4 regions of the Ciceribacter sp. L1K23 genome follow, and region 1 is predicted to be linked to each of the others. Evidence: predicted binding sites of a transcription regulator. Region 1 holds the regulator's gene; each other region holds the start of a gene.
What was found. Region 1 encodes LexA, which represses DNA repair genes until DNA is damaged. Its sites were predicted from a motif close to TGTTCNNNNTGTGTTCNG; they were not measured.
Positions count from the first base shown of each region.

Region 2: the regulator LexA is predicted to act here: its motif matches at 2,111-2,128, upstream of dnaE (DNA polymerase III subunit alpha).
Region 3: the regulator LexA is predicted to act here: its motif matches at 3,148-3,165, upstream of J5J10_RS18825 (metallopeptidase family protein).
Region 4: the regulator LexA is predicted to act here: its motif matches at 2,353-2,370, upstream of J5J10_RS00315 (helicase-related protein).

Region 1 covers NZ_JAGRRC010000001.1:1,729,633-1,734,970, forward strand. Annotated here, with positions in the region: gene J5J10_RS08090 (methyl-accepting chemotaxis protein) at 1-107, shown strand, start outside; gene kdsA (3-deoxy-8-phosphooctulonate synthase) at 197-1,042, opposite strand; gene J5J10_RS08100 (VOC family protein) at 1,039-1,917, opposite strand; gene J5J10_RS08105 (DUF1003 domain-containing protein) at 1,988-2,527, opposite strand; gene lexA (transcriptional repressor LexA) at 2,690-3,406, shown strand; gene J5J10_RS08115 (ComEC/Rec2 family competence protein) at 3,387-5,338, opposite strand, start outside.
Region 2 covers NZ_JAGRRC010000001.1:2,101,991-2,107,328, forward strand. Annotated here, with positions in the region: gene dnaE (DNA polymerase III subunit alpha) at 1-1,882, opposite strand, end outside; gene J5J10_RS09960 (ABC transporter ATP-binding protein) at 2,296-3,006, opposite strand; gene J5J10_RS09965 (lipoprotein-releasing ABC transporter permease subunit) at 3,019-4,326, opposite strand; gene proS (proline--tRNA ligase) at 4,363-5,338, opposite strand, start outside.
Region 3 covers NZ_JAGRRC010000001.1:3,884,699-3,890,036, forward strand. Annotated here, with positions in the region: gene J5J10_RS18800 (DUF2798 domain-containing protein) at 82-318, opposite strand; gene leuD (3-isopropylmalate dehydratase small subunit) at 343-948, opposite strand; gene J5J10_RS18810 (hypothetical protein) at 1,086-1,319, opposite strand; gene J5J10_RS18815 (CoA ester lyase) at 1,431-2,342, shown strand; gene J5J10_RS18820 (DUF1737 domain-containing protein) at 2,339-2,545, shown strand; gene J5J10_RS18825 (metallopeptidase family protein) at 2,587-3,027, opposite strand; gene J5J10_RS22550 (hypothetical protein) at 3,186-4,091, shown strand; gene J5J10_RS18830 (DNA polymerase Y family protein) at 4,042-5,338, shown strand, end outside.
Region 4 covers NZ_JAGRRC010000001.1:71,061-76,398, reverse strand. Annotated here, with positions in the region: gene J5J10_RS00315 (helicase-related protein) at 1-2,144, opposite strand, end outside; gene J5J10_RS00310 (alpha/beta hydrolase) at 2,410-3,390, shown strand; gene J5J10_RS00305 (DUF3309 family protein) at 3,427-3,582, shown strand; gene J5J10_RS00300 (glycine zipper domain-containing protein) at 3,603-3,857, shown strand; gene J5J10_RS00295 (beta-ketoacyl-ACP reductase) at 3,920-4,645, opposite strand; gene J5J10_RS00290 (acetyl-CoA C-acetyltransferase) at 4,734-5,338, opposite strand, start outside.

The DNA.
Region 1 (5,338 bases):
CGGCACCGGTCGTCTCTCCGGCCCGGGCGCTCGGACAGAAGCTCGCAGGCGCGCTCGGCATGGGCGGCGCAGGTTCGGCCGCCACAGCCAACTGGGAAGAGTTCTGAGACGCAGGTGTTCGAGTATCCAGAACAAAAGAGGCGCCGGTTTCACACCGGCGCCTTTTTTCGTTTCGATTCAAGACTTTAGGCTGATGTCAGCCCTTCGAGACGGCATCGAAGGCCAGCAGCTTTTCGAGAAGCCGCGGCATGTCCTTCAGGTGCACCATGTTCGGGCCGTCGGAAGGCGCATTGTCCGGGTCTTCATGGGTTTCGATGAAGAGGCCGGCGACGCCGACCGCAACTGCTGCCCGCGCCAGCGTCTCGACGAATTCGCGCTGACCGCCCGAGGAGCCCCCCTGCCCGCCCGGCTGCTGTACCGAGTGCGTCGCGTCGAAGACAACGGGCGCACCCATCGCAGCCATGATCGGTAGCGAGCGCATGTCGGAGACGAGCGTGTTGTAGCCGAACGAGGCGCCGCGCTCGCACAGCAGCACGTTCGGATTGCCGCTCTGGGTGAACTTGTTCAGGACGTTCTTCATGTCCCAGGGGGCGAGGAACTGGCCCTTCTTGACATTGATCGCACGGCCGGTCTTGGCGGCCGCGACCAGAAGATCGGTCTGGCGGCAGAGGAAGGCCGGGATCTGCAGGATATCGACCGTCGGCGCCACGAGTGCACACTGTTCCTCGGTGTGGATGTCGGTGAGGACCGGGAAGCCGTATTCCTTCTTCAGGTCGGCGAAGATTTCCATGGCCTTGTCGAGACCGATGCCGCGCTTGCCGGAAATCGAGGTGCGGTTCGCCTTGTCGTAGGATGACTTGTAGACGAGGCCGATTCCGAGCTTTTCGCAGAGTTCCTTCATCGTGCCGGCGATCATAAAGGCATGGTCGCGACTTTCCATCTGGCACGGACCGGCGATCAGCGAGAAGCGCGCCGTATTGGAAAAGGAAACCTTGACGGCACCTTCGCCGACGGTGACGACGGAATTTGTCTCAATGCTCATGCCTGTTCCTCAAAGATGTAGGTTACGCCCTGACCCGGTGCCGGCGGGACCGATAGCCTGCCGCCCTGGCGCGAGAAGGCCACCCCATTAGCAACAAGCCGACGCTCTGTCACGCCAAGATCATGGCAAGCGAAAACAACCGCCCGCCCCCGCAGTCCGCGTTCCGCGCTTTGCGCCTCCAGCCCGAAATAGGCGCGCGCGCCCTCCGGCGTCATGACCTCCACCTTCGTGCCGCCGGCGACGAGGTCGATTCCAAAGGAATTGGCGCCGATCTCGCGGCTGTCGAAGGCCGCCTCGAAGATATATTGGAAGTCGGACGGGTTCTCCTCGACGACCACGACGCTCCTGATGCCGGAGACGCCGTTCTCATGGGTTGTCAGGCTGCCGCGATCGGCGGGCAGAGGATTGATCCGTTGGCAGTTGAACAGGAAGAAATCCGGCGCGCGCAGATCGGCGGCGAAGGTCAGCCGGAAGCTCGCGGTGGCGTCCCTCCCGTCCGGCATCCGCACCGGTCGCGAGAACTCGAGGATGGCACCCGCCGATAGCCCCGCCTCCCGGTAACGGGCGTCATCGGACGCCGCATCGTCGGACGTGATCGCAATTCCCGAAAGGCCCTCGCCGCAGCGGAAGCGGAAGGCCTGGTCGCGGGCGACGAACACATTGCCGGCCCTTGCCGCGGCTTCGCACTCCTCCCGGCTCGCGATGCCGAGCGGCTCCAGATAGGTGCCGTCAGCAAGGAAGACGCAGGCGTTTTCCGTTCCGAACGGATGTCGCGCATCGGCGGCGACGGTGAAGCCCAGAGCGGCGTGCCTTGCCCGCGCCGCCTCGATCGAGATGACGGGCAGTACCAGATGGTCGATCGTGCGTGCCGTCATGTCCTGTCTCCTTCCCATTCCCGTCCGCTCATCCCGATCTGACAGAGCGAGCCTTCATATCGCACCCGCCCTACCGCGTTTCGAGCCGCGCGGAAAGCTTTGTCACCTCATCCATCAGCAGGTCGATCTGCTTTCGCGCATCGCGCAGTTCGACCAGCACCTCGATATCGATCTTGTCGTGCAGCGCCAGCACCTCGATCTCCGCCTTCAGATTGACCTCGTAGTCGCGTGCCGCCATGTAACGGTCACGCTCGGCCTGGCGGTTCTGGCTCATCATGATGATCGGTGCTTGGATCGCGGCCAGCATCGAGAGCAAGAGGTTGAGGAAGATGAACGGATAGGGGTCCGGCGCGTCCTTCGTCAGGAAAATCGTGTTCGCCAGCGCCCAGATCACCAGAAATGCGATGAAGGCGAAGATGAAGCTCCAGGAGCCGCCGACCCTGGCAATACCGTCCGCGAGCCTTTGGCCCAGCGTCGCCGTCGCGAGAAAATCCTCATGGGCATCGGCGGACACGATCCGGCGCTCCCGTGCCTTCTTCAAAACACGCCGTTCGACGGCGCTCAACTGCTCCGCCGTCTTGCCCAGCAGCTTCTGACCGATCTCGACCATCCGATGTCCTTCCTTGCGCGGGATGATGCCGCCTCATCAGAAAGCCGTTCCGGAGGCAGTCAACAATGGTATTTCATCACTGTTCACGGAAATTTAGGCACTTGCGGAACACATATGGAACATATAGTGTCCGTTCTGTATTTGTTTCACCGGGATTCGCCGATGCTGACGCGCAAACAACAGGAACTTCTGCTCTTCATTCACGAGCGAATGAAGGAGTCCGGCGTGCCGCCGTCCTTCGACGAGATGAAGGATGCGCTGGATCTTGCTTCCAAGTCGGGCATTCACCGTCTGATCACGGCGCTCGAGGAGCGCGGCTTCATCCGCCGTCTGCCCAACCGGGCCCGGGCGCTGGAGGTCATCAAGCTTCCGGAAGCCTATTCGCCGCCGCAGGCCCGTCGGGGCTTCGAGCCGGCGGTGATCGAGGGCAGCCTCGGCAAGAAGCCGGCGGTCCCGGCCGCGCCCGCCAAGGAGCCGGTCGCCGACAACGGCAACTCGATCTCGGTACCGGTCATGGGCCGCATCGCAGCCGGCGTGCCGATCTCGGCGATCCAGAACAACACGCACGATATCTCGGTGCCTGCCGATATGATCGGCGGCGGCGAGCACTATGCGCTGGAGGTCAAGGGCGATTCGATGATCGAGGCCGGCATTCTCGACGGCGATACGGTCATCATCCGCAACGGCACGACCGCCAATCCCGGCGACATCATCGTGGCGCTGGTCGATGACGAGGAAGCGACGCTCAAGCGCTTCCGCCGCCGCGGCGCCTCGATTGCACTCGAAGCGGCCAATCCGGCCTACGAGACACGCATCTTCCCGCCTGACAGGGTCAAGATCCAGGGCAGGCTCGTCGGCCTCATTCGCCGCTACCACTGATCCTCGCGATCACCTCGTCGACCGGCGTCGTGACGTAATCGTCGCCACGCCAGTCGTATCGTCTGTGCATGTTCCAGGGACGCGGCGATCCGGAGATGGCCGAACGGATCCGAAGTCCCTTTTCACCCTCGGGCCAGAGTTCCAGCGATCCGGTGAGGCGCAGGTCATCGGCGGAAATCAGTCGCGCGCCCGAGCGACAGGTGCGGAACGGCAGGCGCCTCGGTGTTACCACGAGATCGGCGCGGTCGCAGGCAAGGCCGACGAGAGATGTTTCCTCCACAGTTGCGACAACAAGCTGCGGCGTCAATCGCGTCAGGCAGAAGATCCGGCCGAGGCAGATGAACCGGTCCGCGGGAATGTCGGCGGCGATGCTGTCCATGGCCGCGCGCGTCCGGTCGATCAGGTCCTGCGGTACCGCGCCACCGGCCGCCCTCGCCTCCCGAAAAGCATCTGCCAGCGCCGCTGCGTCCTGTTTCGACGGCTTCAGATGCGTATGCCGCTGGAGCGCCTCCTGCCATTGCGAAAAGACGAAGTCGGGCGGACGAGCACGGTTGGTGGCGATGCCGCCCTCGCCCGTCAGCCCGACCAGCCCGCCATCCTCGGAGACCAGAAGGGCGCCGGCCGGCGGACGCGGGAGGACGACCACGGCGGCAAGCGTCGCGAGAATGATCACCGAGCCGGCGTGACGCAGCCAGGTCCGCATCAGGGTCAGAACGACGAAGCCGGCGGTGAAGCATGGCAGGAACCACGCCGGCAGCCGCTCGATGCCGCCATCGCCACCCCAGGAGGCCACCTCCCTGGCGAGCGCTATGGTGATCTCCAGACCGAAGCCCAAGAGTTTCAAGGGGATGTAGTCGAGCCCGAAAGGCATCAGGATCATCGCAATCAGCGCCATCGGCATCACGAGGAAGGAGACCACAGGCATGGCGGCGAGATTGGCCGGCAGGCTGTAGACGCCGAGCCTGTGGAAATGATCGACCGCGAAGGCCGCCGTCGACAGGCCGCCGATGATCGAGCTTAAAAGAATGCCGCCGAACAGCGCTGCGAGATAACGAAGCGGCGCTGGCAGCAGGCCTTCGGGAAGAAAGCCGTCATCGCGGCGGCGGTTTCGCCACGCCGCATACCCGGCGATCAGCGCCGCGGTTGCGGCAAACGACATCTGGAAGCTTGGCCCGACCACCTCGGACGGCTCGATCACGACGATGACGAGTGCCGCGACGGCGAGATTGCGAAGGCTGATCGCCGGACGGTCGATCAGGACGGCGACCAGCATCACCGCCATCATCACATAGGCGCGCACCGCCGAGACCTGACCTCCGGAAATCAACAGATAGGCGGTGGCCGCCAGCAGGGCGCCGAACGCCGCAACCTTCTTCACAGGGATCGCATGGGCAAGGCCGAGCGAGAGGCTGAGCAGCAGGCGCATTCCGACGAAGAACAGTCCTGCGGCAAGCGCCATATGCAGTCCCGAAATCGAAATGACGTGGGCGAGACCGGAAATCCTGAGCGCCTCGACCGTCGCCTCCGACATGCCGCGCCGTTCCCCGGTGATGATCGCCGCCGCGAATGCGCCCGCATCGCCACTGATCACCGACCGGATACGGTCGGTCGCCGTCGTTCGAACCGCCTGCAGCAGGCGGCCCGCCGTCACGGCGAAACTCTCGTCGTCGGCGCTGGCAGCCAGAGCGTCATCTACATCGGTCGGCCTCTGCGGTGCACCGAGCACGTAGCCCACGGCACCGACACCCCTGAAATAGGCCTGGAAGGCAAAGTCATTGCCGCCCGGCAGCGCGGGGCCCGAGGGCGGAGAGAGACGGACGCGCCCGGTGATCGCTTCGCCGACGGCGAAAGGGTCATGGGTAGCGCGCGTCACCAGCGTGACCATCACAGGGGGACGCTTGAGCTTCGGTTCGCTGGTTTCGGTGACGGTCA
Region 2 (5,338 bases), 370 kb from region 1:
CGGTCTCGCCGCGCGACAGCATCTCGTAGGTCTTCTGGTCATCGAGCGGAATCGCTGCAAGATCGACCTCGATCCCCTTGTTCCGCCTCACGAAATCCACGGCGGTCTTCAGAACCGTCAACGTCTTGAGGCCGAGGAAGTCGAATTTGACCAGACCGGCCTGCTCGACCCATTTCATGTTGAACTGGGTAACGGGCATGTCGGACCGCGGATCGCGATACATCGGCACCAGCTTCGACAGCGGCCGGTCCCCGATCACGATGCCGGCAGCATGCGTCGATGCGTGTCGGTAGAGACCCTCGATCTTCTGCGCGATGTCGAGCAGGCGCGCGACGACGGGTTCTTCCTCCGCCGCTTCCTGCAGCTTTGGCTCTTCCTCGATCGCCTTCGAGAGTGGTGTCGGATTGGCCGGATTGTTGGGCACTAGCTTGCAGATCTTGTCGACCTGACCGTACGGCATTTCCAGCACACGGCCGACGTCGCGGAGCGCAGCACGAGCCTGAAGCGAACCGAAGGTGATGATCTGCGCAACCTGATCGCGACCATACTTCTGCTGAACGTAGCGGATGACCTCCTCGCGCCGGTCCTGGCAGAAGTCGATGTCGAAGTCCGGCATCGACACGCGTTCCGGATTGAGAAAGCGCTCGAACAGCAGCGAGAACCGCAAGGGGTCAACGTCCGTGATGGTCAGGGCATAGGCAACGAGCGATCCCGCACCGGATCCGCGGCCGGGGCCGACGGGGATGTCATGCTGCTTGGCCCATTTGATGAAGTCGGCAACGATCAGGAAGTAGCCCGGGAACTTCATGCGTTCGATGACGCTCAGTTCGAATTCCAGACGCTCCCGGTAATCCTTCTCCTCATATCCGGGAGACATGCCAAGGGCGGCGAGCCGATTATCGAGTCCCTCTTCCGCCTGCCGGCGAAGCTCCAGCGCCTCCGCCCGCTCAGCCTCCTCGCCATCGGTGGCGCCGCCGGTGAACCGCGGCAGAATCGGCTTGCGCGTATCCAGGATGAACGAGCAACGGCGGGCGATTTCGATCGTGTTCTGCAAGGCCTCCGGCAGGTCCGCGAACAGCGCGCACATCTCGGCGCGGCTCTTCAGGTAGTGATCAGGGGTCAAGCGAAAGCGGCTGTCGTCCGACACGATCGCATTGTGGGCGACCGCCATCAGCGCATCGTGGGCATCGAAATCGTCGCGAGTGGGGAAGAAGGCCTCGTTGGTGGCAACAAGCGGAATGTCATGCTTGTAGGCGAGATCGACCATTCGACGCTCGTGCTGACGATCATAAGCGCCATGACGCTGGAGTTCGACGTAAAGCCGGTCGCCAAAGCGCTCCTTCAGCTTGACGAGCCGCTGCTCGCCAAGCGCGCGCGAACCGTCCTTCATGACGGTATCGATCGGTCCCGATGCCGCACCTGTCAATGCGATCAGGCCGTCAGTCCCGAACTCGTCAAGCCAGGACAACTTCATATGAACGGCGTGACCGCCCTCACCCGCCAGATACGCGCGGCTGACGATGTCGACCAGCCGCTCGTAGCCTTCCGCAGTCGCCGACAACAGCACAAGGCCCGGCAAGCGGCTCATGCCGTTGCGCTTGTCGTCCTCGACGTCTTCCATGTCGATCGACAGCTGGCAGCCAATGATCGGCTGCAGCCCCTCGTCCTTTGCCTTCTGGGAGAATTCCAGGGCAACGAAAAGGTTATTGGTATCCGTAACGGCAATCGCCGGCTGTTCGTCGCCCACCGCCTTGGACAGGATCTTCTTCAGCGGCAACGCGCCTTCCAACAGCGAATAGGCCGAGTGGACACGCAGGTGGACAAAGCCCGGCGATCTCGCGAGTTCGCGTCCACCCGCAATTTCCGTCACCGCGTCAGCCATAATCCATCCCGTTCCGACTCTTATTCAGGGTGCGGATTTTCGACCGGGCGGCGCCCGGTGTCCAGAACAGATTAGCGAGATGGATCGGTGGTCAACCGGAAATGCTGTTATCGACGCCGGATCAAAGCGCGAGCATCAGAACTGAGAAGCTGCCAACAAACATGCAGATTGAGGCGAATGCGGCGATATCACGAAGTACTTCCGTCATGTCTCTCTCCTTACTCTTTATGTTTTTATTTTGTTCTCTTTTTGTGCCAATGTCAAGCCTGGAGAGGCGCCCCACCAGGTCGGTCGGTAACATTTTGAAAACATGGATATTCTCACATCGATCTCGCCTGGAGATCAATGTTTTCGCTTCGCGCCGCCGTGGGCATCAGTGCGGCCCGGATATCCGCTTGCCCGGCTTCTTTTCGTCAGGGCTGGACCGGCTTGCGCGGATCGTAATCGATGATCTTGCCTTCGCGCAGGGTGACGCAGCGATCCATGCGTAAAGCAAGGTCGTGGTTGTGCGTGGCGATGAGAGCGGACAGTCCTGACTGTCGCACCAGCGCCTCAAGGGCGGAGAAAACGTAGCTCGCCGTTTCCGGATCAAGATTGCCGGTCGGTTCGTCGGCCAGAAGCACCAGTGGTGCGTTGGCCACGGCACGGGCGATCGCCACGCGCTGCTGTTCGCCACCGGACAGTTCCGCCGGCCGATGATCGGCGCGGTGACCGATGCGCATGTAGTCCAGCAATTGGCGGGCCCGTTCGCTCGCTTCCTTCATGGAGAGGCCAGCGATCAGCTGCGGCATCATGATATTTTCGAGCGCCGAAAATTCCGGAAGCAGGTGGTGGAACTGGTAGACAAAGCCCACGCTGTTGCGCCGGATCGCCGTCCTCTTCTCGTCCGATAAGCCGCCGCAGGCGGTGCCGCCGATCCAGACGTCGCCAGCATCGGGATGCTCCAGCAACCCGGCCAGATGCAGGAGTGTCGACTTTCCGGTTCCCGACGGAGCGACAAGCGCCACCGTTTCCCCAGCCTCCAGGCTGAAGTTCGCGTCTTTCAGGATCGACAGGGTCGTTTCGCCCTGACCGTAGTGCCTTTCGATGCCCGTGAGCGAAAGGACCTTGTTCTTGTTCGCCATGATCCGTTCACCTCACTCGTAGCGCAGAGCCTGCACGGGATCGAGCCGTGAGGCACGCCAGGCGGGGAAAATGGTCGCAAGGAAGGAGAGCGTCAGTGCCATGATGACGACTGACACGGTCTCCCCGACATTCATATCTGCCGGCAGCTGACTGAGGAAATAAAGCTCGGGATCGAACAGGACCGTTCCCGATATCCAAGAGAAGAACTGCCGGATCGACTCGATGTTCAGACAGACGACGACGCCAAGGACGACACCGGCCAGCGTGCCAGTGATCCCGATGGCGGCGCCGGTCATGAAGAAGATGCGCATGACGGAGCCTGAAGGCGCGCCCATGGTCCGCAGGATCGCGATATCGCTCGACTTGTCCTTCACCAGCATGATCAGGCCTGAGATGATGTTAAGCGCGGCGACAAGGACGATCAGGGTCAGGATCATGAACATGACGTTGCGCTCGACCTGCAGGGCGGAGAAGAAAGTCTGGTTGCGCTGCCGCCAGTCGGTGATGAAGATCTGCCGCCCCGCCGCTTCCTCGATCTTCGGCCGCAACTCATCGACGGCGTCGGGGTTCGATACGAACAACTCGATCGACTGAACCAAGCCATCAGCGTTGAAGTAGAGTTGCGACTCTTCAAGCGGCATGTAGATGATCGTCGAGTCGTATTCCGACATGCCGATCTCGAAGACACCCGAGATCGCATAGGATTTGACGCGCGGATTGACACCAAGGGGCGTGACGTCGCCCTCAGGCGAGACCAGTGTCATCATGTCACCGGCGGTCACGCCAAGCTCGGCGGCCATGCGGGACCCTACGAGAATGCCCTGCCCCGCCGTGAACCCAACCATATCGCCGGCCCGGATGTTCCCGGATACCGTCTTGAGCTTGATCAGGTCTTCCGCCCTGATGCCACGAACCAGTGCGCCGGTCCCGGCGCCCATCTTGCCGGAGGCGAGAGTCTGCCCCTCGACCAGGGGCAAGGCCATGGTCACGCCGGGAACGGCCGAGAATTTCCGTGCGAGATCGGCATAGTCGGTAAATGGCTGGTCGATCGGCTGTACGATCATATGACCGTTGATGCCAAGGATGCGCGAAATCAACTCGGTCCTGAAACCGTTCATCACAGCCATCACGATGATGAGCGTTCCAACCCCCAGCATGATGCCGACAAAGGAGAAGCCGGCGATGACGGAAATGAACGCCTCCTTGCGACGAGCACGCAGATAGCGCCATGCCACCATACGCTCGAAAGCCGAAAACGGCCTGCTGCCACGGCCGGAGACGGCCGCTCCCTCTCCATTGCCCGAGCCTTCAGCGCCCATCTCGTCTCCTCGCTCGCCGCTTACGCCTCTGCGGCGTCAGGCAGTCAGTTTGTTGATCGCAGCTTCGATCGTCATCGTTTCGCGGGCGCCGGTCCTGCGATCCTTGACCTCGACTTCTCCGTTCGCGACGGAGCGCGGGCCGGCGATGATCTGCACCGGTACCCCGATCAGGTCAGCAGTCGCGAACTTCGTTCCGGCGCGGTCGTCGGTGTCGTCGTAGAGAACGTCCTTGCCCGCCTTTCCGAGGTCGGCGTAGAGCTTCTCGCATGCGGCATCACATGCCTCGTCACCCGCCTTCATGTTGATCACGACGACATCGAACGGAGCGACCGAAGCCGGCCAGATAATGCCGTTCTCGTCATGCGAGGCCTCGATGATGGCGGGAACAAGGCGGGTGGGTCCGATGCCGTACGATCCCATGTGGACAAGGTGCTCCTTGCCGTCCGGACCCTGCACCTTGGCGCCCATGGGCTCCGAATACTTGGTGCCAAAATAGAAGATATGCCCGACCTCGATGCCGCGGGCCGACAGGCGATCAGCCTCCGGAATAGCGTTGAATGCCCCTTCGTCATGCATTTCCGAAGTGGCTGCGTAAACGGAGGTCCATTTGTCGAACACGGCCTGCAGGCCGGCGATGTCGTCGAAGTCAGTGCTTTCCGCCGGGATGTCGAAATCAACAAAGGCCTTGTGCGAGAAGACCTCGGATTCACCGGTGTCGGCGAGAATGATGAATTCATGGCTGTGGTTGCCGCCAATCGGGCCGGTGTCGGCGCGCATCGGGATGGCGCGCAGACCGAGGCGGTCGAAGGTGCGCAGGTAGGCAACGAACATCTTGTTGTAGGAATGGATCGCATCGGCCTGGGTCAGGTCGAAGGAATAGGCGTCCTTCATCAGGAATTCGCGCGAGCGCATGGTGCCGAACCGCGGACGGATCTCGTCGCGGAACTTCAACTGGATGTGGTAGAGGTTGAGCGGCAGGCTCTTGTATGACTTGACGTAGGACCGGAAGATA
Region 3 (5,338 bases), 2.2 Mb from region 1:
AGTTGCCGCCTTCTAACGGTCAAGCCAAGGCTTTTCAAGGACGCCGGAAGGCCTAACGGTACAGATGTCGGCAAAGGTTTTTCAGTCGCGTACGACAACCCTGGCAAGAATGCGCCGCACCAGGGGCGCCACCAGCAGCACGGACGGAAAGGCGATCGCCCATGAGGCTACCCAGGCCCGCAGCCACAACAGCGGAAAGGCGCCATCGATGCCCGCACCGAGCGCGGTCGCAAGGCCGGACACGATGCAGGACATCATGCCCGACAGGAGGAGGCCGAACGCGACCGGCTCATATCGTCTGGGAAGAAACGGTTTTATGGCGGGATCCCCGTCGGCAGGGCGTTATGCCCAGGGGCGTGAGGCCGCGTTGGATTTTTCAAAGGCCGCGATGGACGATGCCTTTTCCAGCGTGAGGCCGATGTCGTCGAGGCCATTCAGCAGACAATGCCGCTTGAATGCGTCGATTTCGAAGGAAATCGTGCCGCCGTCCGGACCGGTGATCTGCTGATTTTCGAGATCGACGGAGATCACGGCGTTGGAGCCGCGGCTGGCGTCATCCATCAACTTGTCGAGGTCTTCCTGGCTGACGACGATCGGCAGGATGCCGTTCTTGAAGCAGTTGTTGTAGAAGATGTCGGCGAAGGAGGTGGAGATCACGCAGCGGATGCCGAAGTCGAGAAGCGCCCATGGCGCATGTTCGCGCGAGGAGCCGCAGCCGAAATTATCGCCGGCAACGAGAATCTTCGCCTCGCGGTAGGCGGGCTTGTTGAGCACGAAATCCGGATTTTCCGTGCCGTCTTCCTTGTAGCGGGCTTCGGCGAAAAGGCCGGTACCCAGACCCGTCCGCTTGATCGTCTTCAGGTAGTCCTTCGGAATGATCATGTCGGTGTCGATGTTGACGACCGGGAGCGGCGCAGCGACGCCGGTGAGCTTTGTGAACTTTTCCATCAGATCCCGCCTTCGGAATTCATTTCGGCCAATTGCGCTGCACTTAGAGCAAATTTCGGCGGATTTGAAGGCCTAACTTGGCCAAACGGGTACGCTCCGCCAAGGAGATCGTGTCCCTGCTGCCAGGACGATCGCGATCAGAGGTCGATGATCGTGCCGCGACCGTCGTTCCACACGCGCATATCGGTCTTGCCGGACTTGGCCCGTACGGGAACCCGTGCTTCCCTGAAGCGTAGCGCCAGCATGCGAATGCCGATGACGGCCGTCAGGACGGCTCCGAGCACGAGGGTCAGCGACAGGGTGAATGCGGCCGCGAGAGCCAGAATGACGATTCCGCCTGCTGCAAGGGCTATGGAGCGAAGATTGTTCATTGTGCGGATTCCTTTCACGCCCACTAAAGTGACCCCTGTCGGCCATGATTGCAAGGGTTTTCGCCCGACAAGCCGCTTGCACCGGCATCACAAGCTTGGCAGAAGAAGGACATGTTCGCCACCGACCGCCCCCATCCCATCCGATTGCGCCGCTCCCTGTTGAGCGTGCCGGCGATCAATATGCGGGCGCTGGACAAGAGCAGGGGCCTGGATTGCGATGGGGTGATCCTCGATCTGGAGGACTCCGTCGCGCCGGACAGGAAGGCGGAAGCCCGCGACAATTTGCGCGCCTTCTTCACCCAGGGTTTGCCCGAAAAACGGGAAACCGTCATCCGGGTGAATGCCGCCGACAGCCCTTTCTTCGACGCCGACATGGCGGCTGTCGTTGCCTTGAAGCCCGATGCGGTTCTGCTTCCCAAGGTCAACGAGCCCGAAGACGTGCAGACGGTGGCGGATCTGCTGGCGGAAGCGGATGTGCCGGATAGCCTGAAGATCTGGGCGATGATGGAGACGCCGCACGGCATTCTCAACGCCGCCGCGATCGCGAAATACGGACGAACCGCGGGCGGACGACTGGAATGCTTCGTGGTGGGGCTGAACGATCTGCGCAAGGAGACCGGGGTTCTTCCGGATCGGCAGCGGACCTATCTCGTCCCCTGGCTGATGCAGGTCGTTCTGGCCGGCCGGGCCTACGGAATCGAGATTATCGACAGCGTCTGCAACGATTTTCACGATCTCGATGCCTATGCCCGGGAATGCGCCCAGGGGCGCGCCATGGGCTTCGATGGCAAGATGCTCATTCATCCGGCGCAGATCGCCGCTGCCAACGCCGGGTTCGGGCCGACGGATCAGGACCTCGACGAGGCGCGGATGATCGTCGCCGCATTTGCCGATCCGGCCGCCGCCGGACTCAACGTTATCAACAGCGGCGGGCGCATGATCGAGCGCCTCCATCTCGAACAGGCTGAGCGGGTTGTGATGAAGGCCGCTCTCATCAATGACAGAAAAGGCACCGAACAATGAAACTCTATCGCTTCCTGACCGGTCCGGATGACGCATCCTTCTGCCATCGCGTCACCGATGCGCTGAACAAGGGCTGGGAACTGCACGGTTCGCCGCAGCATACGTTCAATGCGGCCGAAAACCGTCTCTATTGCGGGCAGGCCGTGGTGAAGACGGTGCACGGCAAGGATTACGATCCGAGCATGAAACTGGGCGAGCAGTAAGCTTTCCCGGATGCGATGAAGGCACCGGCGGACAGTCTATCCTATCGTTCGGCGGCGGCCTGCTCGGCGCTTTCCTCTATCCGCTCCATGTCGTCGTCCGACAGGCCGAAATGATGGCCGATCTCGTGGATGAGGACGTGGGTGATGATGTCGCCCAGCGTTTCCTCGTTCTCGGCCCAGTAGTCGAGGATCGGACGCCGATAGAGCGTGATGCGATTGGGCATCTCGCCGGTTTCCATGGTGAAGCGTTCCGAAATGCCTCGTCCCTCGAACAGACCCAGCAGGTCAAACGGGGTTTCGAGGGCCATGTCCTCGAAGACGTCATCCGTCGGAAAGTCGGCGATCTCGATGATCAGATCCGTCGTCAAAGCACGGAATTCCTCCGGCAAGTGGCCGTAGGCCTCGATCGCCAGGGATTCGAACGTGCTGATCGTCGGGGCGTGGCGTTCTCGCCAGTCCGACGTGTGGTCTATACGCGCCATGCAAACTCCTTCTGGCGCCTCATATAGGCTTTTTGCCCGATCTTTACGAGTGAAGAATCGGGGCAAGGAATAATTTCACATTTTCGGTAGTTGACTCTTTTAGAGAGCTCTGGAATCCATAGGAACATATAGAGAACAAACCGACAGGAGTGAACGCCATGGCAGAGCGTGCCATGACGCGAGAGACCCTTTTTGCGCTTCGTGAAGCGGTTGCCCGGATCGAGGGCAAGCCGGCCCAAATGGCGCGCGAGGTGGCGATGCGGGACGGCGATGACGCCCTCCTGGTCCAAGCTAAGCGCGGTGCGGCGGGACAGTCGGGCGATCCCCTGTCGATGATCATGGAGGAGGTGGAGCAGGGCGGCGCCTTTATCGAAATCCGAAGCGCCCGCCTGGCGGATGCTGGGGCGGCGAGTGGGTTTGCATTGGCGCTGTCATGCTGTCGTTCGGTGAGGCCTGATGGCAAGATCCTTCTGATCGGCGACCGTCATGTGGCGCGAGAGGCGGGTCTGCCTTACGCGCCGGGACTGGACGATTTCGGGCATCGCCGCGGTGAGCTGGTTTACGCCCTGCCCAGACGGATCGAGGATGCGCTGTGGCTTGCCGACGAAGCGCTGGCCTGCGGCGCTTTTGCGACCGTCATTCTCGAGGTGCACGGCAATGTCCGGCAATTCGGCCTGACGGAAAGTCGACGCCTCGGCCTCAAGGCACGGAGTGCCGGAGGGACGCTGCTTCTGATGCGCCAGGCTGGCGAGGAGGAGGCGTCGAGCGCCTCGCTGCGGCTGCGCGTGGAAGCCGCGCCTTCGGCGATCCGCAACTCCCTTGAACAGCCGATGCCGATGGCCCTCGGCAACCCTCTCTTTCGACTGACCGTGGAAAAGAGCCGATCGGCTGTCTTTTCCGAATTTCTACTGGAGTGGAGCAGCCATGAACGTCGCCTTGCCTACCTGCCATCCGCTGTCTTCCAGCGATCGCCGCATCCTGTCGATCAGCTTTCCGCGGCTGGCGACAGATCGGATCGCAAGGGGGAAATGGGGCGCCTCCTGGCGCTCGACCGGGCGTCCTGACGCGCCTCCGATCGTTTGCTCGGGACAGGTCGGTAACGCCAGGCAACTGACCGCCATCGACACGCTTGCGGAAGGCATCGGTTTGCGTATCGGCCAGGGATTGGCCGAGGCAAGGGCGATCCGCCCGGATCTCGACGTATCCGAAGCCGATGCGGAGGCGGATCAGCGGCTGCTGGATGCCCTGGCCAACTGGTGCGACCGGTATACCCCGCTGGTGGCACTCGATGGCAGGGACGGCCTTTTGCTGGATATCACGGGCTGCGCCCACCTCTTTGGCGGCGAGGCGAAAATGCTGGACGATGTTCTTGCGCGACTGAGGTCGATGGGGCTTGACGCGAAGGGGGCGATTTCGTCCACCGCCGGCCTGTCATGGGCTCTCTCGCGGTTTGGCGCTGTCCGTGTCGTCGAGCAGCGGGATACGCAAGCGGCATTGACATCGCTGCCGGTCGCGAGCCTCAGGCTCGACGGCGAGGTGGTGGCAGGCCTGGTCCGCATGGGCCTGAAGCAGGTCGGCGACCTCATTGACCTGCCGCGCGCGCCGCTGGCGCGCCGCTTCGGTGCCGCCGTTCTCCTGCGTCTCGACCAGGCGCTGGGCCGGGTCGGGGAGCCCATATCGCCCAGACGATCGCTCGCGATGTTGTCGGTCGAACGGCATCTGGTCGAGCCGATCCGTGATCGTGACATGATCCTCGATCTGGCGGAGGGACTGGCGGCGGGCCTGAAGCCCGGGCTGGAGGCTCGCGGCGAGGGAGGGCGGCTTTTCGAGCTTCTCCTGTTCCGCGTCGACGGACGCGTCTTCCGGATCGAGGTGGGTACCGCTGCGCCGCTACGCGAGCCGAAACGCATCGCAGCCCTTTACAGGGAAAGGCTCGAGGTGGCCGCTGACGACATGGATGCCGGCTTCGGCTTCGAGTTCGTTCGCCTCAATGTTCTGGCAAGCGAGGCCTTTCGGGACGGCATGCCGCAACTGTTGACGGAGCAAAGCGCGCCGAACGATTCCCTTCCTGACTTCATCGATCTGGTGTCGGCAAGGCTTGGTCCGGGTTGTCTCAAGGTTCCGGTTTCGCTTGCCAGTCACTGGCCCGAGCGAGCCAGCGGGGCCGTGTCGCTGACGGATCATGTTCAGAGCGTCGGATCCCCTGTCGACGCTCCCGCCCGTCTCGAACGCCCGCTGAGGCTGCTTTCGAGAGCCGAACCCGTCACAGTTCTGGCGGAAATTCCGCATGGACCGCCGGCGAGTTTCCAGT
Region 4 (5,338 bases), 1.7 Mb from region 1:
CGACCTGCCGCAAGCACCGGTATCAATTCGCCATAGCCGGCCTTATCGAGACCATCATTCTTCAGGGCCCACAACAAAGTTATCAATTCGGCCGGGGCTGGCTTCAGCAACGCAGGCATGAAAACGTGATAGGCACCAAAACGTACGCCGTGACGCCGCATGGACGCACGAGCGTCCTGATCGAGAGACTTAACGTCATCGGCCACATCTCGACGGAACAGAACCCCTAGATTTTCCACCAACTGAAAAGCGAGACCTTTTGCAAGACCCTGCAAATCCTCGGCTCTCGAGAGATCATCGAGCGGCTTCAGAACGGTCGCGATATGGTGATTCACAAAGCGCTCGATACGGGCAACCACATGTTCCCTGGCGTTACCCGAAAGCTGCTCGTCCGCAAGCAGGATCACCCGAGGATGAAGGATGTGATCACTTCCCGTGAGACGACCCACCGGGTCGCCGAGCCAACGGACCAAACCGTCGGAGCTAAGCGCGAGGTCGCTGTTGCCGCAGGCATGCAGTCGAGCGGCGCGCGCTTCAAACTCGAGATGCAGCGCCTTTTGGGCAGCAGACTGGACAGCCTTCGCATCGGGGCCGTCCGTGCCGGCGACGGTCGTAAAACGAAATCCCGCCAATTGCCCCATCAGATGACCTTCCACGAAGACGTCACCATTAACACTGATTTCTGCTTCCAGCATCGCATTCTCTCTTAAGCGCTTCATGAGCACAGATGTCCTGCGATCAACAAAGCGTTTCGTCAACCGTTCATGTAACGCATCGGACAACCGATCCTCGATTTCCCGCGTCTTTTCTTGCCAGTGTGTCGGATCGGCAAGCCAATCCGGCCGATTGGAGACATAGGTCCATGTTCGGATCTGCGCAATCCTGGCGGACAGCGTGTCTATTTCACCATCTATTCGATCGGCCCTTTTGACCTGTTCCGCCATGAAGTTCTCGTTGACCGTGCCGTGACGTACGAGATCGAAAAACAGCGTGGAGATCAGATCCGCATGCTGCGCAGGTGTGATCCGGCGATAGTCAGGCAAAGCGCAGGCTTCCCAGAGCTTTTCCACTTTTTCTGCATCAGTGGCAGCATCTCTGATCTCCGGGTACCGCGCCAGATATTCAAGCGCCTGCTGATCGACGGCCGGCAAAGCCCTCGCAAGACCACCAATCTGCGGCGCCGCGTCAAGACTCCGGCGCAGTGCATCTATGGATGAATAGTCGAGACGCGCCGTGCGCCATTGCAGGACCTTGACGGGATCGAATGCATGTACCTCCAACCGTTCAACCAGTTCATCATCGAAAGGCGCCACCCGGCCCGTGACGCCGAAGGTCCCATCCCGCACATGACGTCCAGCACGACCTGCTATCTGCCCAAGCTCACCGGGATTTAGGTTCCGAAACTGATAGCCGTCAAACTTGCGATCCTGTGCAAAAGCAACATGATCGACGTCAAGATTGAGCCCCATACCGATGGCATCTGTCGCGACCAGGTACTCGACATCGCCGGATTGGTAGAGCGCCACCTGTGCATTGCGTGTGCGTGGGCTCAAGGCGCCAAGAACGACGGCTGCACCGCCACGCTGTCGCCGTATGAGTTCAGCGATGGCATAAACCTCATCGGCGGAAAAGGCCACAATAGCCGTACGCTGGGGAAGACGCGTGGTCTTTTTTTGTCCTGCATAGAGAAGCTGCGAGAGACGGGGGCGCTCGACGATTGTTATACCGGGCAGCAGCTGAAGAAGGATGGACTTCATCGTTGCCGAGCCAAGCAACAAAGTCTCGTCTCGTCCACGCAGGTGCAGTAGCCTGTCCGTAAAAATATGTCCGCGCTCGAGATCGCCAGCCAACTGTATCTCGTCGATGGCCACGAAAGACGCTTTCGTATCCCGTGGCATTGCTTCGACCGTACAGACGGAAAACCGGGCCCCTACAGGTGTTATACGCTCCTCTCCGGTGATTAAGGCGACCTGCGCAGCACCAACCTTTTCGACGAGACGGCCGTAGACTTCTCGGGCGAGCAGCCGAAGAGGCAATCCTATGATACCCGAGCCATGAGCGATCATCCTTTCGATCGCGAAATGCGTTTTCCCGGTATTGGTCGGCCCCAACACGGCAGTTACACCGCGACCGGTCAGGATCATGGGATGCGATGTCAACCTTAAACTCCACGACTAGACGCCACGTTGGCGACGTCGACAATCAAATGGCTATGAATTTTCAGAAAGGCAAGCGACGGAACTCACCGCGGCCGAAAAATGCCGATGACGGAATGAGGTCCGGGCGGTAACGCCAGGAATTGGGAAGTGCCTGCAGTGAGAAGAAGGCGCAACGGCCTGGAGCTTCCAGCACCCGACCTCGATGGGAACATTTTCGTGCCCTTTTCGTTGAAGCGCCGAGGTCAACAACATGTCCCTTCCACTTCCACCCCCCGAACAACTTTCGGCTTTCCCTGGCCACAACTTCGCGCTGATCCACGGGTTGGGAATGGCGCCAGTCTTCTGGCGGCTTTACGCACCCCAATTCATGCTTGAGCACAAGACGATTGCCTATCCCCTCCCCGGCCATGACGGATGGCCGCTTCCTGTCGCGGGTCAGCCGCTCTACACCCAGCAAATAGTTTCGGCATATGCGAATGCGATCGAACGAGATTTCCGAGGCCAGCCTGTTACGTTGGTCGGCCATTCCACCGGTGGCTTCGTGTCCCTTGCGATCGCGGCAGCCAGACCCGATCTTGTTCGTGCGATCGTGCTGATCGGGGGATTCGCCTGCGGCCGATTTGAGGGGCGTGAGCGCCTTGCTGCGCGCCTGCTGCGGATACCACACATCGGCCCAGCCCTTTTTCAGACTTTGTTCAAGAGATGGATTTCCACGCGGGAGACCTTCCGCTCAGGCTCCATTGATTGTGTCTACGATAAGTCCTGCCCTTGGGAGAGTGACGAGACACAGCAGATGATGGAAGACGTGCGGGTACGTCTTCAGTGTTGTCGTCCGGAAGACGTGGGTTCAGTCGTCCGTTGGTTCCAGCACAGCACTCTGCTCGATCATCTCGAAAAGATCACCACACCGGTTCTCAATCTTGTTGGCGCAAACGACGAGATTGTCCCCGCGCATCATCAGCTCAGATTGGCACGAAGCATGCCTAACGCGATGACGGTACTGTTTGGCCAGACAGGACACCTTCTGATGGTCGAAAGGCAGAGCGAGCTAAACAGGATTTTGTCCCGCTTTAGCGCTGCCCCCTGGATCGTGATGTCGCCGGGAAAGCCGGCACGGATAGCCAAGCCTCGGATTACCTCCGCGCAGGCGGAGGGGTGGGTAGCGACACGGGGATCTCTGATCGCCCGTTTCAAGACGGTATGGGGAACAAAAACTGCGCAGATTCATTAAGGGACAGATCGCAAAGCATCCAAAGGAGAGGTTTACATGCTCGGTACGATTTTGCTGGTGGTTCTAATCTTGTTGCTGATCGGTGCCTTGCCGAACTGGGGCTATAGTCGGTCATGGGGTTATGGCCCGTCCGGCGGACTGGGGCTGGTTCTTGTGATTGTTCTCATCCTGCTCCTCATGGGCAGAATTTAAATCAACCGTCGGAGTACCTCATGAAAAAGATTCTTCTCTCTATCGCCCTTATCGGCACGTTAGCATCTTGCACGGCGACCGAAAAAGGCGCGGCTACCGGCGCGGCCGTTGGCGGCGTCGTCGGTGGCGTCGCGACCAATTCTTGGGGTGGCGCAGCGGTCGGAGCCGCAGTTGGCGGTGTTGCTGGCGCATTAATCGGCCAAGCTCAGGACCGTCCTGGTTATTGCGTATATCGCGACCGGTACGGGCGCACTTACGAAGCACGTTGCCGCTAAAGCGCGTTTCGGCTCGAAATGAAGGGGTCGCAGTGACGCGGCCCCTTTTCTCATGGGTTCTCTTAAACGAAGAACTGCCCGCCGTTAGCCGAAATTGTCGACCCGGTTATGAAGCCCGCATCATCGGAAGCAAGAAAAGTTACGCACCGGGCAATTTCTTCCGGTTCCCCTAGCCGACCGACCGGTATCTGGGGGATGATGCGTTCGTTGAGCACTTTTTCAGGGATGGCCCGAACCATTTCGGTGCCAATATAACCCGGGCAGACGGCATTGACAGTAATGCCCTTCGCTGCTCCTTCCTGGGCAAGCGCCTTGGTGAAACCTAGATCGCCCGCTTTGGCCGCCGAATAGTTCGCTTGTCCCATCTGACCCTTCTGGCCGTTGATCGACGAGATATTGATGATGCGACCGAAGTTCCGGTCCCGCATCCCGGTCCACACAAGATGGGTCATGTTGAACAGGCCTGTGAGGTTCGTCCCGATCACCTCGTTCCATTGCTCGGGGGTCATTTTGTGGAACATGGCGTCCCGAGTGATGCCAGCATTGTTGACGAGCACTTCGACCGGGCCGATTGCCGCTTCAACATTGGCGACGCCCGCGGCACAAGCCTGATAGTCGGAAACATCCCACTTGAAGACGGCAATACCTGTTTCCGCTTCAAACGCCTTGGCCTTCTCGTCATTACCGGCGTAATTGGCGGCCACACGATACCCTTGCTGCTTGAAAGCAATGGAAATGGCCGCTCCTATGCCGCGCGTGCCGCCTGTAACCAACGCTACCCTGCCCATGTATGTCCTCCCTCATTGGACGCCACGATTGTTTTTGGATGAGCTCCTCTACGGGAGCCTTAATCGTCACCAAGGAGATTGCGTGTCGTCACAGTGCTTCAAGGCACATCGCCACACCCATTCCTCCACCGATGCATAATGTCGCTAGCCCTTTCTTTGCGCCCCTCCGTTTCATCTCAAACAGCAGGGTGTTGAGAATACGGGCCCCGGAAGCGCCCACTGGATGGCCAATGGCGATGGCGCCGCCATTGACATTCACGATTGATGTGTCCCAGCCGAGATCCTTGTTAACGGCACAGGCCTGTGCGGCAAACGCTTCGTTTGCCTCCACCAGTTCGATATCGCTGACTTTCCAGCCGGCCTTCTCCAGCGCCTTTCGAGACGCCGGGATCGGCCCGGTGCCCATGATCTTCGGGTCAACGCCAGCCGTCGCCCATGATGCGATACGAGCCATCGGAGAAATGCCGCGGCGAGCAGCTTCGGCTTCGGTCATCAGGAGGGCAGCCGCTGCACCGTCGTTGATTCCGGATGCGTTGCCAGCTGTGACGCTGCCTTCCTTGTCAAAGGCGGGTTTCAGCTTCGTCAAGCTATCTAAAGTCGCTCCGTGACGGATGTATTCATCGGCATCGACGGTGATGTCTCCCTTACGGCTTGAAACGACCACCGGAACAATTTCATCCTTGAACTTGCCCG